DNA from 2 places in the Desulfotomaculum sp. OF05-3 genome. Region 2 is predicted to be linked to the other one. Evidence: a T-box and tRNA genes for the amino acid it is inferred to sense, from the RefSeq annotation. Region 2 holds a T-box; the other holds one or more tRNA genes.
The links. The T-box of region 2 lies ahead of metG (methionine--tRNA ligase). A T-box ahead of a tRNA ligase gene usually reads a tRNA of that ligase, here a tRNA-Met.
Positions count from the first base shown of each region.

Region 1: it encodes a tRNA-Met, which carries the amino acid that the T-box ahead of metG (methionine--tRNA ligase) is inferred to sense. The anticodon was not compared.

Region 1 is NZ_QWGO01000013.1:29,247-37,332, reverse strand. It holds gene DXA87_RS08785 (diacylglycerol kinase family protein) at 1-587, opposite strand, end outside; gene DXA87_RS08780 (hypothetical protein) at 976-1,887, shown strand; tRNA gene DXA87_RS08775 (tRNA-Met) at 2,038-2,111, opposite strand; tRNA gene DXA87_RS08770 (tRNA-Met) at 2,116-2,189, opposite strand; tRNA gene DXA87_RS08765 (tRNA-Val) at 2,214-2,286, opposite strand; gene DXA87_RS08760 (hypothetical protein) at 2,538-2,759, shown strand; gene DXA87_RS08755 (phosphopentomutase) at 2,895-4,088, opposite strand; gene deoC (deoxyribose-phosphate aldolase) at 4,075-4,749, opposite strand; gene cdd (cytidine deaminase) at 4,781-5,197, opposite strand; gene DXA87_RS08740 (phosphatase PAP2 family protein) at 5,459-6,106, shown strand; gene DXA87_RS08735 (D-2-hydroxyacid dehydrogenase) at 6,301-7,281, opposite strand; gene DXA87_RS08730 (aminopeptidase P family protein) at 7,269-8,086, opposite strand, start outside.
Region 2 is NZ_QWGO01000011.1:67,374-75,459, forward strand. It holds gene DXA87_RS07935 (DUF885 domain-containing protein) at 1-1,185, opposite strand, end outside; gene DXA87_RS07940 (alpha/beta hydrolase) at 1,351-2,136, opposite strand; gene DXA87_RS07945 (DUF2156 domain-containing protein) at 2,124-3,845, opposite strand; T-box leader at 4,092-4,334, shown strand; gene metG (methionine--tRNA ligase) at 4,563-6,539, shown strand; gene DXA87_RS07955 (TraX family protein) at 6,540-7,328, shown strand; gene DXA87_RS07960 (TatD family hydrolase) at 7,410-8,086, shown strand, end outside.

The sequences.
Region 1 (8,086 bases), on a different contig from region 2:
CCGTCAAGCAAAATATATCCTTTTGTCGGCTTTGCAAGAAAAAGCTGCTTTAATCCGATCCCAAAACGAAGGATTTTTGTCAGATGAAGCCTCGTCATCTGGTTTCTCACAGGGCAGCATAAGAGATTGTGGCACAGTGCCGCGTCGAGTCCGATCCCACAGCGTCCGGCAAATCTGCGGCTCACGATCTCCTCGTTTCCGAACGTGATAACGCCATAGTCCAGCATCCTGTAATATTTCGGGTGAAGGATCCGCCTCGCCTGACGGTCCACCTTCCAGAAAGACTGGAATCCCTTCGAGAGTGCATTCCGGAATCCCACCGGGACATAGCCGAAGGTCAGGAGTCCCTTAAAGGAGACACCGTTTAAGACCTCATTGTAGGTACCTTCGCCGCCGACGATCACGATCACCTTCGCTTCATCCTTTTCCGCCGTCAGTACTCTCGCGATCTCCGCCGCATCCCCTTGATGTTCCGTAAAAAAGACACGGTATTCCTGACTGTTCATTTCCAGCTGATGTTCCAGTCGTTTCCAGATCCGGTATCCTCTTCCAGCACCGGCACCGGGATTTACGATAAACTGATACATAACGTCCTCCGAATCTTATATGTTCAGAATTTTCCGTGCAGCCATATGCATTCTGACCATGTCAGTGCCATATGGCATACGATATAGATTATAGTATATCACATAACCGCTAAAAAAAGGCTAAATTTTTTCTAAACTTCATGCATGTGCACTGCGATACATTCCTGTTCATGCCATGCGCAGACAACAGCTGATTTTGCCGATGCTTCGCATTCCAAATCAGCAAAATCCCTACCCGTGTACCGGACACATCCGCGCCAAAACGTAAGAAAATAGTAAACATCTCTTTCTTGTCAGACAATATTGGGGTCAATTATAATAAAAGCAGATACAAAGGGCAAAGATAATTGATTTTTATGAATCCAAGCTCTGAAAGGAGGTTCCTGGTATGAAAAAAAGAATGTATGTCGGGCTTTTCATGCTGCTGTTCTGCATGATCTTTGCAGTCACAGCACTTCCGATCACCGCGAAAGCTGATATGGGTCCAAAGCCCTCGGTGCGCATCCAGTTCAAAAATATGAGCGATGATCTGTGCTATGGCACGCTGCTTTCAAAGGAGAAATGTACAGGACCTGCACAAGTCTGGGACGGCACCGCCAGAAATGAGCAGCTCTATGATCTTGACCGGAACATCTGGAAAGCTTTTGTAGATTACAAGGATCCTGACGGATATTATTTCCTTCAGAGGGGCTGGACGGTAAGCGAAACCGGTGAGATCGCCTGGACCTATTATCCACCGGAGGATTTTAAGATCCTCCTGTATTATCCGGAAACCGGGACCTTTGTATCAAGCGGAAGCTATGAGCGTTATGCATTTGATACTTATTACACCGTTGACATGGAGGGCGTCTGGATCGGATCCGTGGAATACAATGAGGACCTGAGCACAAACGAGCGGATCAACGCGTATCGTTCCTATAATTATCGGATGGAGCTTTTATCGCTCGCGGTCCGTATCCTTCTTACGATCGCAATTGAAATGGTCGTCGGGCTGTTATTCGGCTTCCGGCAGAAAAAGCAGCTGCAGATCCTTGCGCTTGTAAATATCACGACGCAGCTTCTCTTAAATCTGCTTCTCAATATCATTCATTACAATGCCGGTCCGTTGGCCTTTATCACAAGCTATGTCTTTTTCGAGGTCATAGTCTTTGCGCTGGAGGCAGGTCTGTATTGCAGGTTTTTGAAGAGAGTGTCCCCCAAAAAGGAAAACGGTGACTTTGTTCTCTATTCGTTTATCGCGAATTCAGCATCATTCTGGGTCGGATATTATCTTGCGACAGTATTACCGGGAATCTTTTAAGTGAAAATCCAGACACCAACAGAGCCTTTCATATGTTTGCAGGATCATTGCAGATGTTCTTTTCTGTTTGGTACAGCAGAAAATTTCAGAAAAATTATTATAATCGAAAAAGTCCCGGGAACCTTCTCAGATTCCCGGGATTTTCAATCGTAGCGGAAGGGAGATTTGAACTCTCGACACCACGGGTATGAACCGTGTGCTCTAGCCAACTGAGCTATTCCGCCATAGTAGCGGAAGGGAGATTTGAACTCTCGACACCACGGGTATGAACCGTGTGCTCTAGCCAACTGAGCTATTCCGCCATAACATATGTATTTTCATATAAATGGGGCCTATAGGGCTCGAACCTATGACCCTCTGCTTGTAAGGCAGATGCTCTCCCAGCTGAGCTAAGACCCCATTGCTTCCGTCTGACGTTTCCGTCAAGCGCGATTGCTTTGACAGTTTAACCTATTTTTTCGAAATTGTCAACAGTTTTTTGAAATTTTTTTGTAATGGATTTTTCCTGTTCTATCTACACGATTTAAAAAAAAGACTGACATCTCCTATTTTTCTCTTGCATTCCCAATACATCTTGTTTATAGTATAGTGTATAAGAATCCGATTCGCGGATTCCAATAATATGAACCTGCACAGGAGGGATTGTAATTATGCCAAGAGGAAGAAAGAAGACTGACGTTGCTCCGCAGGATCTTTTAAATGAGGTCCTTGCTTCTATCGAAGAGACAGAGCAGAAATTAAAAGCATTAAGAACTCAGAAAAAGGACATTGAAAAACAGATCGAGGCCAAAGAAATGGCTGAATTATACGCGATCGTAAAAGAGAAGAACATGTCCATCGAGGATGTAAAAACGAAACTCGGCGCAGAATAAGTCTCGCACTTCTGTCTGAACATAAAAGGAAGATCCACATTTCCCGGATACCGGGGATGCGGATCTTCCTTTTTTATTCTATTTTACCTGCTCCACGAAACTATCGGATCCACGCAGATCTCAGGCAGATCCCGATCATTCTAATTCTTTTAAGATCGACTCCCCGATCATATTCTCCGCTTTTTTAAGCCCGAAGTTATCGAGCACCGTCGCGCCGATGACACCAAAGGTCTTCTGTTCCTCAAACATTCCCTTCTCTTTCATAGACGGGGAGTAGGCAATAAACGGAACCTTTTCTCTCGTATGGTCTGTTCCCGTGTAAGTCGGATCATTTCCATGATCCGCCGTGATCATCAAAAGATCACCTTCCCGGAGGTTTTCAAGGAGTTCGCCAAGCTTCGCATCAAAGCGCTCCAGCTCTTCCCCATATCCCACCGGATTTCTCCTGTGGCCCCAGAGGGCATCGAAATCCACGAGATTCACAAAGCAGAGTCCCTTGAAATCCTTATCTTTGCAGATCTCGATGGTCTGTTCCATTCCATGGACGGAGCTCTTGGATCGGAATGCCTCCGTGATGCCCTGTCCGTCGAAGATATCACGGATCTTTCCGACGGAAATCACATCGTACCCGTTGTCCTTTAAGATATCGAGCGCCGTCGTTCCTGTCGGCTTTAACGCATAATCGTGGCGGTTGCTGGTGCGGACAAATTCGCCTTTCTTCTTTCCGACATAAGGTCTCGCGATGACGCGGCCCACACGCCACTCTTCCTTCATCGTGATCTCCCTAGCGATCTCACAGCAGCGGTACAGCTCGTCAAGTCCGAATGTCTCCTCATTTCCGCAGATCTGAAGGACGGAATCGGCAGATGTGTACACGATCATGTGACCGGTAGCGATCTCTTCCTCTCCCAGTTCGTCCAGGATCGCGGTTCCGCTGGCGCTCTTATTTCCTATTACTTTGTGACCGGTGCGTTTTTCCAGCTCGTCGATCAGCTCCTCCGGGAAACCGTGATCCGTGAAGGTCTTGAACGGTTTCGTCGTGTAGATCCCCATCATCTCCCAGTGTCCGGTCATGGTGTCCTTGCCGTTGCTGGCCTCGGAGAACTTTGTGAAGCGGCCCGTCGGCTTTTCCACCGGGGCAACCCCCTTTAATGGTCTTAAGTTCGCGATTCCAAGCTTCTGGAGATTCGGGATATGAAACCCCTTCATGTGTTCCGCGATATGTCCCAAGGTATCCACACCCATGTCACCAAACTTTTCGGAATCCGGCATAGCGCCGGTTCCCAAGGAATCTATGACGATCGTAAAAATCCGATTATATTTCGGCATCTAAATCTCCCCCTTTCTTTTTCGCCTGTTCCACAAGGCGGCTCGTTCCGAGACGGTCAGCGCCGAGGAGGACAAACTCCCTCGCGTCGTTGAAATCGGCGATTCCTCCTGCTGCCTTGATCTTCTTTCCGGCAGTCATATGGGCCTTCATAAGCGCCACATCCGGCTTTGTAGCCCCTGCGGCAGAAAATCCAGTGGACGTCTTGATAAAGTCCGCTCCAGAAGCAGCTACAGTCTCACACATCTTTATCTTCTCCTCATCCGTGAGAAGGCAGGTCTCGATGATGACCTTTAAAATGTGATCTCCGCAGGCCTCTTTTAAGGCATTGATCTCCGCCAGGACCTTATCGTACTGTCCCATCCTGACCCAGCCGATGTTGATCACCATGTCAATCTCTTCCGCTCCGTCTTTTAATGCCTCTTTCGTCTCAAAGACTTTCACAGCCGTCGTGTTGTACCCGTTCGGGAATCCGATGACGGTACAGACGGGCATCTTCCCATCCAGATATTCTGCCGCCTGCTTTACGTAGGACGGCGGGATGCAGACGGATGCGGTTCCATATTTTACCGCGTCATCGCAGATCTCCCTGATCTGTTCCCAGGTGGACGGCTGTTTTAACAGTGTATGATCAACTTTCTTCAATATATCTCTGTATGTCATATTTTCTCTTACATCCTTTCCAGTGTGCCTTCTATTTTTCCAGTGCTTTCCCCGTAAAGCCTAACGGTAGCAACTCTTTCAGGAGGTAATCCCGGATCTCCCCGTCCCCATTCATAAGGACGATTCGAAAGGTCTCCGGGTCGCAAAACTCTGCCATCACCTGGCGGCAGACGCCGCAGGGCGCGCAGAAATCCTTCGGTTCTTTTCCCTTCGGACCTCCCACGATGGCGATCGCCCGAAAGTCCGTATTTCCCTCGCTGACAGCCTTAAACATCGCCGTCCGCTCCGCACAGTTTGTCGCCGGATACGCCGCGTTTTCAATATTGCAGCCGCGAAAAACTGTTCCGTCCCCGCATAGAAGCGCTGCTCCCACCGCAAAGCCGGAATATGGGCAGTAGGACTGTTTTCTTGCTTCCAAAGCTTCCCTTACCAGTTCCTTATTTCTCATGAATTTCCTCCCTCCCGGTTTGAAAATCCGAATATATTTTCTTCCTTTAACATACCATAAAGCCGAAACAATGTCAAAAGTCTTACCGCCTTCTTACATTTCTAACGTCTTCCTTACTTTTCGATAAAAATTTACCACTGGGGGTTGAAACCCCACTTTTAAAGTGATATAATTTGGCAACGCAAGGGAAATGTGACAAAAGTATTACAAAGCAGGACTTTAATGATGATGCCTGTTCAGAAAGGAAAGGAGGTCATCCTTTTGAAAAAGCTGATAAGAAAATATGGGCACGTATGGATGCTATCCTATGCATTCATCTATATCCCCTGGTTTACAAGACTTCAGGAGAACATAAACAAACCTTACCACGTCATGCACACGGCACTCGATGATATGATTCCTTTCGAAGAGATCTTTATCGTACCTTATCTGATGTGGTTTTTATATGTAGCAGCCACCATCGCATTTTTCTTCTTTCGGAATCGTGATGATTATTACAGGCTCTGCACCTTCCTTTTCACAGGAATGACGATCAGTCTTCTCGTCTGCTCCCTGTTCCCGAATGGAACGGACTTCCGTCCAGCAATCGATCCGGATAAAAATATTTTCTGTTACCTGGTATCGAGACTCTGGAGCATTGATCCGTGCATCAACGTCTTCCCGAGCATCCATGTATACAACTCCGTCGGTGTCCACATCGCGGTCTGCCGCAGTGAGGAGTTAAAGAAACATCCGATGATCGTCCGGGCATCCGGCATTCTGATGGTTCTGATCTGCCTGGCAACAATGTTCTTAAAGCAGCACTCCGTGATCGATGTGGTCGGCGCGCTTCTCATGGCATCCGTTATTTACCCGATCGCTTATGCGCCGGAGGCGGAAAAGAAGAAAAAGTACGAGACGAGCTTCTAAATATAATAACTTCAAGCCTATGCAGGACGGTTTTTACGACCGTCCTGTTTTTTGCTGTTTTCTCTAATTTCTATATTCACAGGAGCCCTTCACCGCCTGCCTTTTTTGAATGTGCGACAGCAAAAACAGCCGTCCTCTTTACCTGCCATATAAGCATGCAAAAGAACAACTGTCTTTACTTGTTTATCTTACTGTCACTTTCTATATCCTGTCGTAAAATCCACTACATTCCGGTACGGCGTCCCGTTCGCCCAGGCCGCAAGGTTTTCTCCCGCGATCCGGACGATCCGTTCAAAGGTCTCCGGAAGGAAAAAATTTCCTGCCACATGAGGCGTGATCACAAGGTTCTCAAGATCCCACAACGGGCTGTCCGCCGGAAGCGGTTCAGGCTCCGTCACATCGAGGCCACAGCCGCCTAGATGACCATCTTTTAAGGCTTTATAGAGTCCATCCGGATCGATGGCATTTCCGCGGCCCACATTGATGAGGTACGCGCCCTTTTTCATCAGGCGGAGTCTTCTCTCGTCCATGATGTGGTTTGTAGCGCTTCCGCCCGGAAGGACCATGGCAACAATATCTGCCCGGCCTAAGAGCATATCCAGATCATCCATCGTGTGCTGCTCATCCAGGTAATCCGGCTTATTCCGGTTCGTGCGGCGGACACCGATCACATGGGCGCCCAACGCGTGGACCTTTCTCGCGTAATCCCCGCCGATATCGCCCAGACCCAGGACAAGGATCGTGGAACCTTCCACGGAAATGATGTTTCCCATGGCTTTCCATACATGCTCTGCCTGGTTCGCGTGGTACTGGTTTAAACGTCTGATCAGGTCGAACGTAAGACCCAGCATATGCTCGGAGACCGCGAGTCCGTAAGCGCCTGTGGCGTTTGCGAGCACTGCTCCCTCCGGCATCACACCGGCCTTGATATAGAGATCTGCCCCAGCAGAGTTTAACTGGAGCAGCTCCAGGTTCTTCGCGCCGGAGATCAGGGATGGATCCACGTTTCCGACGATAACATCTGCCTGTTCCACGTCCTCCTTTGTGACTTCCCCGCCGTTCACATATCGGATGCAGCAGTTCTTGTCACCTGAGGCGGCTTTTTCTTCAAGGAACTTCTTGTGATCCTCGTTTACCGGGATCACCACCAGAATGTTTTTCTCTAAATCCGCCATGTGTAATCCTCTCCAATCGGTCTTGTCGCTTCTTTTAACCACTCGTTCTCTTCCTCAGTCATATACGGGGAAAGCTTCTCGCAGACTTCTTTATGGTACGCGTTCAGCATTCTCACATCAGACGGCTCCATCACGGAAATATCCACCGCATCGAGATCGATGGGCGCGAATGTCATGTTCTCGAAGCACATGAACTGACCGTACTCATTCTTCTCCGCCTTTCTGCAGAGGGACAGGTTCTCAGTACGGATTCCGTGGCTGCCCTCGATGTAAAGACCCGGCTCGTCGGATGTGAGCATGCCCTCCTCCAGAACGCAGGAATCCTGACGCTCCGGAACGATGCGCCAGCGGATGCCGTTCGGTCGCTCATGGACAGCGGATAAGAAGCCAACGCCATGTCCGGTACCGTGGTTGAAGTCGAACCCCCGCTCCCAGAGCGGTCCTCTCGCAAGGTAATCCACATTGAGACCCCGGCAGCCGTATAAGAATTTCGCGTTCATCAGGCGGAGCATTCCCATCATGACAAGTGTAAAGTGTCCCTTCATCTCGTCTGTCACATGACCGACCGCGATGGTTCTTGTGACGTCCGTGGTTCCCTCATAGTACTGTCCGCCAGAGTCTACCAAATAGAAGCCATCTGTTCCCACCGGGCTCTCCTGCTCCTTTGTCGCATGGTAGTGGCACATCGCCGCGTTGGAGCCGAATGCGGAGATCGTCGTGAAGCTCGGTCCGAGGTAACCTTCCTGGGCCTTGCGGTAATCCTCCAGGCGCTCTGCAGCCTCTGTCTCTGTGAGTTCCACTTTTC
Region 2 (8,086 bases):
CGCGGGAACGTACCGGATCTCATATTTTTTTGAGGCTTCGGAAAGAACCGGGAAATCTCCGGACATCTGTGTCTGCAGATCAGCCAGAATCGCAGGTGGATCGGTAAGGCGGAAGGAGAGATCAGGACCTGTCTTTTTCGAAAGAGAAGAAATCGTTTCCAGATCTTTCTGCATCCGGTCAGACAGAGCTGCCTTTAATTCTTCTATATTATAAGAAAGGCCGGGACCGGATCGTAGAAGATATTCATAATACCGTCTGCCATTCCGGAATCCGCAGAGCCCACCTTCATTGATACCGCGTCCCTTTAATCCGGAGAGCCCATCGATCAGATGGCGGTAAGCGGGAAGAAACGAGTTCTTTATGACCTCAAGATGGCGGGAGCGGAAATTATTTTTCTGCTGTTCCGACAGGGAAATATCTGTGGAAAGAGAATTTAACCGTGTCTCAAAGGTTTCCGTGAGAAAATTGTTCACGGGATCTATGAGATAACTCTGACAGGATTCCAGGATCCGTTCAATCGAGGCATCAGATGGTCCGAGTCCGGCAGCCGCCTTCTGCTCTTCAAAGTAGAGGATATCCCCATAATAGGAATCAAGCTGGGAAAGCAGAGTGAGATAATCTTCCACATCCTGAAGCGAGTGAAAAGAATACTCCGCCAGCAGGATCGGAAGCTGTGCCTGGATCCCGATGGTGGGAGCGAGAGGCTGATCATAAAGTTCTAAACCTTCTGCCATCAGACCGGTCTCAATTCTCTCGAAAAGGGAGTCATAGAGGATCTGCTGGTCATCGGGCAGCATATGGGGATCAAACTCGGAGAGCTTTTCCTTCAGGTCATGAATCTCACGGCTGTTTTTTATGAGCTCCGACAGACGGTATGTACCGAGAGCAGCATCTTCAGCATCAATTCCATAATTTTCCGGGTGCAGAAGCGTATAGTGAAGATCCAGAGTGCCGGAAGACTCCATCTCTTTTCGAAACAGTTCCGTGCAGAAGGCGTCGAAATCTGCCTGAAGCTTTCGCTCCTCTTCGGAATGACCGGATCGGGTAGAGGAAAGAGCGTCAGAGGAATAAAATTCCCCGGTCTCCGGGGAAAGGGCCCGGGAGATCCGGTCATTCTGGCAGGCAGTAATGAAAACGGTCAAAACTAAAGCGGCAATAGCAAGGCGGAATGTTTTAAAAGCCATAGATCTTCGGACCTCCGAAAAATATTGGCTGACCAGGCGCGGAAGAAACAGCCATTTGGTTCAATATATGCTTTGCCGGTAAAAACAGAACTATACAGCGATAAAAAATGACCGACCGGTGGAGGTGCCGGGACTTATTGTTGAGAAAGAGAAAAGGGCTTATTGTTATGCTTGTGATTTGTCCAGAAAATCATGGATGATTTTCAAATAAAACGCTTTACACCCAAACATGGACGTATGGGTCGCCCCCTTGATCAAAACTAACTGCGCCCGGGGAATCAGCCGGGCCATAAGGCGGGAGTGGGAGACATTCACCAGATCTCTCGTTCCGGCGATCAGGAGAACCGGCGCCTGGACATTTTCAAGCTGCTCCCGGGACATCATGGGAGAATTGCAGAGCAGGGAAGCGAGCTGTTGATGACGGAAAAGACATGAAAGGATGCAGGAAGCGGCAGGATTTTTTTTGCAGATTTCCCGGAACAGACTTGTCGCCGCTTTCAGACAGAAGTATTTCCCCACACAAAAAGCCCGGACAGGAAGAATCAGCCCATCCGGTGAGACATTTCCACTGATGGCAATCACGGCACGAGTCCGATCCGGAAACAGGGATGCGAATTCCAAGGCGATATTTGCCCCATCGCTGAATCCAAAAAGAATACAGGTCGGGATATGAAGGATATCCAGAAGCGCTGCTGCGTCCCTCGCCATATCTGTGGTAGTGAACTCTGATTCCGCGTATTCCGGCTTGATCCGTGAGCGCCCGTGGGCGCGGCTGTCCATGAGAATGACACGGTATTTCATGGACAGCTTTTTTTCGTAATAATCAAAGATCAGGTGCGTCTCCGCGTTTCCGTGCAGCATTAAGATGGGAGTGCCGCGCCCGCTTTCCTTATAATAGATCCACACCTGAGGCGTATCCGCCATTCCCTGACGGCAGGTCATTTTTTCCATTTGTGCAGTTCTCCCTTAAGAAGAGTCAGAATGTAACCGCGGATCCCGTGTGGATTCTGGATCTCGACAGCGGCGTAGAGCATGCCCGGTGTCGGATATTTCGGAAGATATGCGTAGTAGGACGGAACCCATTCGGTGGGGCTGTACTTTTCTTTCGCGCGGTAAAGATCCCGGAATCCATAGCAGGCATTTAAGTGGTCATAGATAAACTGCAGAAGACGTTCCATCGGATTTTTGCTCTCGGCACTTAATCCTGCCAGAGGGGCAACACCGAGGCTGCCATAGCCGATGCCTTCTTCCTTGAATACCTGAAATGCCTCGTATATGATCGTCTCCATGACTCCGCTGGGCGCGTCTTTCCCGTGCCTTGTCACATCTGCCATGTAGCCGTTTTTTCCAAGAAATGGAACAAAGACGATAAAGGCAACCATTTTTCCATCAGAATTTAATGCGTAGAAATAACGCTTATCCATCGGATCCTCAAGCCCTACGGTACCCATGGTGAACTGGAGCATGCCGCTCTTCTTGCCATCCAGCCATTCATCGGTGATCCGGTCGAATTCCCGGTCAAGAGCCGGATTGCGTTTCTCAAGGACCTTGTATTCATGGACGGTGACACCGGCTTTTGTGGCATGGTTGATGTTCATGCGCATTTTCGCGCCTTTTTTGCCGCTGATCTCGTAATCGGTGAGTTTGAAACGCGCTTCCTCACCGCTCTTTACAAGACCGAACCCCTGCTTTTCGTATTCACTGAGATAATAGTCAGTCAGGCCGAGAAAGAAGATATTGTGGGCGCTGTTCTGACAGAATTCTCTGAATTCCGTCAGGAGAGCCGGAAAGTCCTCATCTCTGCACACAGGATCACCGTTTACGACGATGGTGTCACCGACAGTTCCATAAGGAAGCACGCCATAGACTGAGTGACCAAAATACAGGCATTTGTCATCCTCCAGTGCAAGATAGGAGCAGGGATTTTGGCTGTAAAGATTTAAAAGTGTTCTGGCATGCTGGATTTCCTGGGATCCGTGGGCCTGTTTCTGAATCCACGGGCGCACGGCACAGAGAATAGCGGCGAGAATACAGCCCCAGCTGAACCAGAACAGGACGAACTCCGTTCCATGGCGGTCAGCCATAGACGCGGGAAGACTTCCCATGCCGAAGATCATACTGATTCCCAGAGTGAAGCTGTCGGCAAAGGAGACAGAAGCACCGTCCGCGGTTCCGAGCCGCATATAGTGCCAGGTGATCCCTACATTTATGAGGACACCGATGATGGCAAAAAGTGCCAGAAGCAGTGTTTGTCGGCGGTTTCCGCGTCCGGCCGGGCAGCAGAAATCTTTCCGCGTGATGAAAAACAGGATAAATAAGAAAAGGTCGAGAATCATGATCCCGTTGTGCAGCGGATGTCCCATTCCGATGAGTCCGCGCAGAAAATTGAGGACAAAGATCCCCACGGAGATTGTCCATGCGTTCTGTTTTCTCTTCCATAACTGCAGGGACAATACGAAAAGAACAATGGAAAAGGCACGCTGAACCATGCGCCCCATCTCAAAGGATCCCTGCATGGCCTTCGAGATCCTGGAAAACGGGAAAAAGGTTAAAAGGAACAGGAAAAAGGAAAAGACGGCGAGCAGAAGGATCGTGATATTTTCGCCCCGGATCCGGAGCTGTCTTGCGCGTTCCTGATTGTTAAGTAATGTATGATTCATAAGCTCATTTCTCCAGAGTTAAGAGATGCCGCAGATCCGCAGGATACCGATGCAAAGATCTGTGAAAAAGTTTTTTGGTAACCACAGTGTAGTCTTTTGCGGATAAAAAATCAATAAAAATATTAGAGTTCATTTATGCGATGGTTTAGATGAAGATGCATGGCTGAACTGCAACATAAAACGCCGGAAAAACAAACGATACCTTGACAAATTTATTCGAACAGGATAGACTAAAGGCATCATATGGAAAAAGCTTGGAAGGGAAGAGTATGCCGAAAGGAAGCTTTCAGAGACCCCGGTTGGTGAGAAAGGGGAGCAAAGAGGCGGCAGAAGATGGTCCCGGAGCTGTGCAGGTGAAAGCGGAAACCGTGTTAGCCTGTGCCGGAAGCGCCCGTTAGCGTGTCAGGCTGTTTTTGACAGTCGGTGAGGGCGATGACCGTGAGGCACCGCCGAATTTAAAGTGGTAACACGGGGAGACTCGTCTTTAATAATTAAAGACGGGCTTTTTTTATTTGACAGGAAACTCCGAAGGAACGTCCTGTTAAACAAAAGGCACGAATGTGCCCAAAACGCACACTTGTGCGAGGTGGCAGGTTGGCGTAAACGGCCGCGCAAGGGCTCTGAAAGTGCCAGGATCCATTTGTATAGATGCAGCAGCATAAAACACCGGCAGGAGAAAAGCCGTAAAAAGAGATAAAAAACAGGAGGAATCAATCCATGTGTACAAACTGTAAGAAACCATACTACATTTCCACAGCGATCGCCTATACATCCGGCAAACCGCATATCGGAAACACTTATGAGATCGTATTGGCGGACGCGATCGCACGCTACAAGAGAGAACAGGGCTATGACGTTTACTTCCAGACAGGAACCGACGAGCACGGTCAGAAGATCGAGTTAAAGGCTGCGGACGCAGGCGTGACTCCGAAGGAGTTCGTTGACAACGTAGCAGGACAGATCAAGGAGATCTGGGACCTCATGAACACTTCCTATGATAAATTCATCCGTACCACAGATGATTACCATGAGAAACAGGTCCAGAAGATCTTCAAGAAATTATATGATCAGGGCGATATCTACAAAGGACATTATGAGGGACTTTACTGCACACCGTGTGAGTCCTTCTGGACTCCGTCCCAGGTCGTAGACGGAAAATGCCCGGACTGCGGACGTCCGGTACAGCCGGCAAAGGAAGAGGCATATTTCTTCCGCATGAGTAAATATGCTCCGAAGCTTATCGAGTACATCAACGAGCATCCGGAGTTTATCCAGCCGGTATCCAGAAAGAACGAGATGATGAACAACTTCCTGCTTCCGGGACTTCAGGATCTTTGCGTATCCAGAACCTCCTTCAAGTGGGGAATTCCGGTCACTTTTGATCCGAAGCACGTTACCTATGTATGGCTTGACGCGCTGACCAACTATATCACGGGAATCGGATATGACTGTGACGGAAACAGCGACGAGAAGTTTAAGAAATACTGGCCGGCAGACCTTCACCTGATCGGTAAAGATATTATCCGCTTCCATACCATTTACTGGCCGATCTTCTTAATGGCTCTCGGTCTTCCGCTTCCGAAGCAGGTATTCGGACATCCGTGGCTGTTACAGGGCGATGGCAAGATGAGTAAGTCCAAAGGAAACGTCCTCTATGCAGATACGCTCGTTGACTTCTTCGGTGTAGATGCAGTCCGCTACTTCGTACTTCATGAGATGCCGTTTGAGAACGATGGCGTGATCTCCTGGGATCTTATGGTTGAGCGCATGAACTCTGATCTTGCCAACATCCTTGGAAACCTTGTAAACCGTACCGTTTCCATGACAAATAAATATTTTGGCGGAATTGTCGAGAACAAGGGCGCTGCAGAGCCGGTGGATGAAGAGTTAAAGGCAACCGTTCTTGAGACGGTCAAGAAAGTAGACGAGAAGATGAACAAGCTCCGCGTTGCAGACGCGATCACAGAGATCTTCAATATCTTCCGCCGCAGCAACAAATATATCGATGAGACAACTCCGTGGACACTCGCAAAGGACGAGGCAAAGAAGGACCGTCTTGCAACCGTTCTTTACAATCTTACAGAGGCGATCACCATCGGTGCGTCCCTGTTATTCTCCTTCATGCCGGAAACTTCTGAGAAGATCCTCGCTCAGTTAAACACAGAGAAGAGATCGCTGGAGAACATGAATACCTTCGGTCTGTACCCGAACGGAAACAAGGTTACAGAGAAGCCGGAGATCCTGTTTGCCCGTATGGACATCAAGGACGTTATGGAGAAGGTTGAGGCCATGAAGGCAGCAGCCGCAGCAGAGAAACAGGAAGAAAAGAAGGAAGAAGAGAAGCCGGGCATGGACGTTGAGAAGAAGCCGGAGATCACATATGATGATTTCGCAAAGCTTCAGTTCCAGATCGGTGAGATCGTGAAGTGTGAAGAGGTTCCGAAGTCCAAAAAATTACTTTGCTCCCAGGTTAAGATCGGTTCTGAGACAAGACAGATCTTAAGCGGAATCAAGGCATGGTATAAACCGGAAGATATGGTCGGCAGAAAGGTTATGGTCGTTACGAACTTAAAACCGGCGAAGCTCGCAGGCATGTTATCGGAAGGCATGATCCTCTGCGCGGAGGATGATGAGGGCAACCTTGCATTAATGACACCGGCAAAGGATATCAAGTCCGGTTCTGAGGTCTGCTAAGTGAAAGTGCGCTTTTGCTTTTCGGCGGAACAGATAAAAAACATTGCCCTGGTCAGCATGGTCATCGACCATGCGGCCGTTGGGCTTATTGAACAGTCAGAACTGGCTTCGGGCGTTGCCTGGAGTCTCTGTGGGACAGCCATGCGCCTTGTGGGGCGTGTGGCTTTTCCTCTCTTTGCGTTTATGATCGCGGAGGGTGCGGCGCATACGAGAGACCGGAGATGGTATGCGCTGAGGCTGCTTCTGCTGGCAGTTATTTCGGAGATCCCCTTTGATCTTGTGGCGGGGGGAACATGGCTTTTTCCGGCGGATCAGAATACGGTGTTCACATTACTTCTGGGACTTCTGGCAGTCTGGGCTGGAGATCTGATCTGTGGGACCGGATCTGGAGTGTCATACGGAAACAGGAAAAAAACAGGAGATGGCGGCAGGAAGGCGGTAGGACAGAGGAGATTTCCGTTGGAATATGAGCGGTATATCCGGGTTCTGGCGGCGGTTCCTTTTGGACTGGCGGCTTATTGTCTGAAAACGGATTATGGTTTTATGGGCGTACTGCTGATCGTTATATTGTATACATTGCGCACGGAACCACAGCTTCGCACGGCTGTCTGCATTGTGTTTTTATTTTGTATGTATATGGATTTCTATGGCGCTGCGGCTTGCGTTGCAATTTTCCTGATAAACCGTTACAATGGAGAAAAAGGCGGTGGGAACGGAAGGATTTTCTATCTGTTTTATCCGTTGCATCTGCTGGTGATCCGGGGAATCAAGATGGCTGTGGGACTGTAAAAAATGAGATTGTGTAAAAAGTCATACAGATGCCGGCACCGGATGAAAAAGAAAACGACATATGACTTGAGGACAGAAAGAATGGACTATATTTTTGACACACATGCCCATTACGACGATGAGGCATTTGATGCGGACCGGGAGGAAGTCCTCGCGGGATTAAAAGAACAGGGAGTCGGAACCGTTGTGAATGTCGGCGCGAGCATTGCATCGACAAAAACAACTCTGGCATTAGCTGAGACGCATTCCTTCATGTATGCGGCGGTGGGTGTGCATCCGAACGAGACGGCGGAGCTTACGGACGCGGATATGAAGTGGCTGGAATCCCTGGCAGAGAATCCGAAGGTTGTGGCGATCGGTGAGATCGGTCTTGACTATTACTGGGACGAGCCGGAACGGGAGATCCAGAAACACTGGTTTTCGGCGCAGCTTGAGGTCGCAAAGAAGACGGGACTCCCGGTGATCATCCACAGCCGTGACGCGGCGAAGGACACGTTAGATATTATGAAGGTGGAACACAACGGTGCCACCGGCGGCGTGATCCACTGCTTCTCCTATGGAGTGGAGATGGCGAGAGAATACCTGAATATGGGATATTATATCGGGATCGGCGGAGTGCTGACCTTTAAAAACGCGAAAAAACTGATCGAAGTGGCAGAATATGCGCCGCTCGACCGGATCGTTCTGGAAACGGACTGTCCGTATCTGGCCCCGGTGCCGAACCGGGGAAAACGAAATTTCTCCGGAAATCTTCCGTA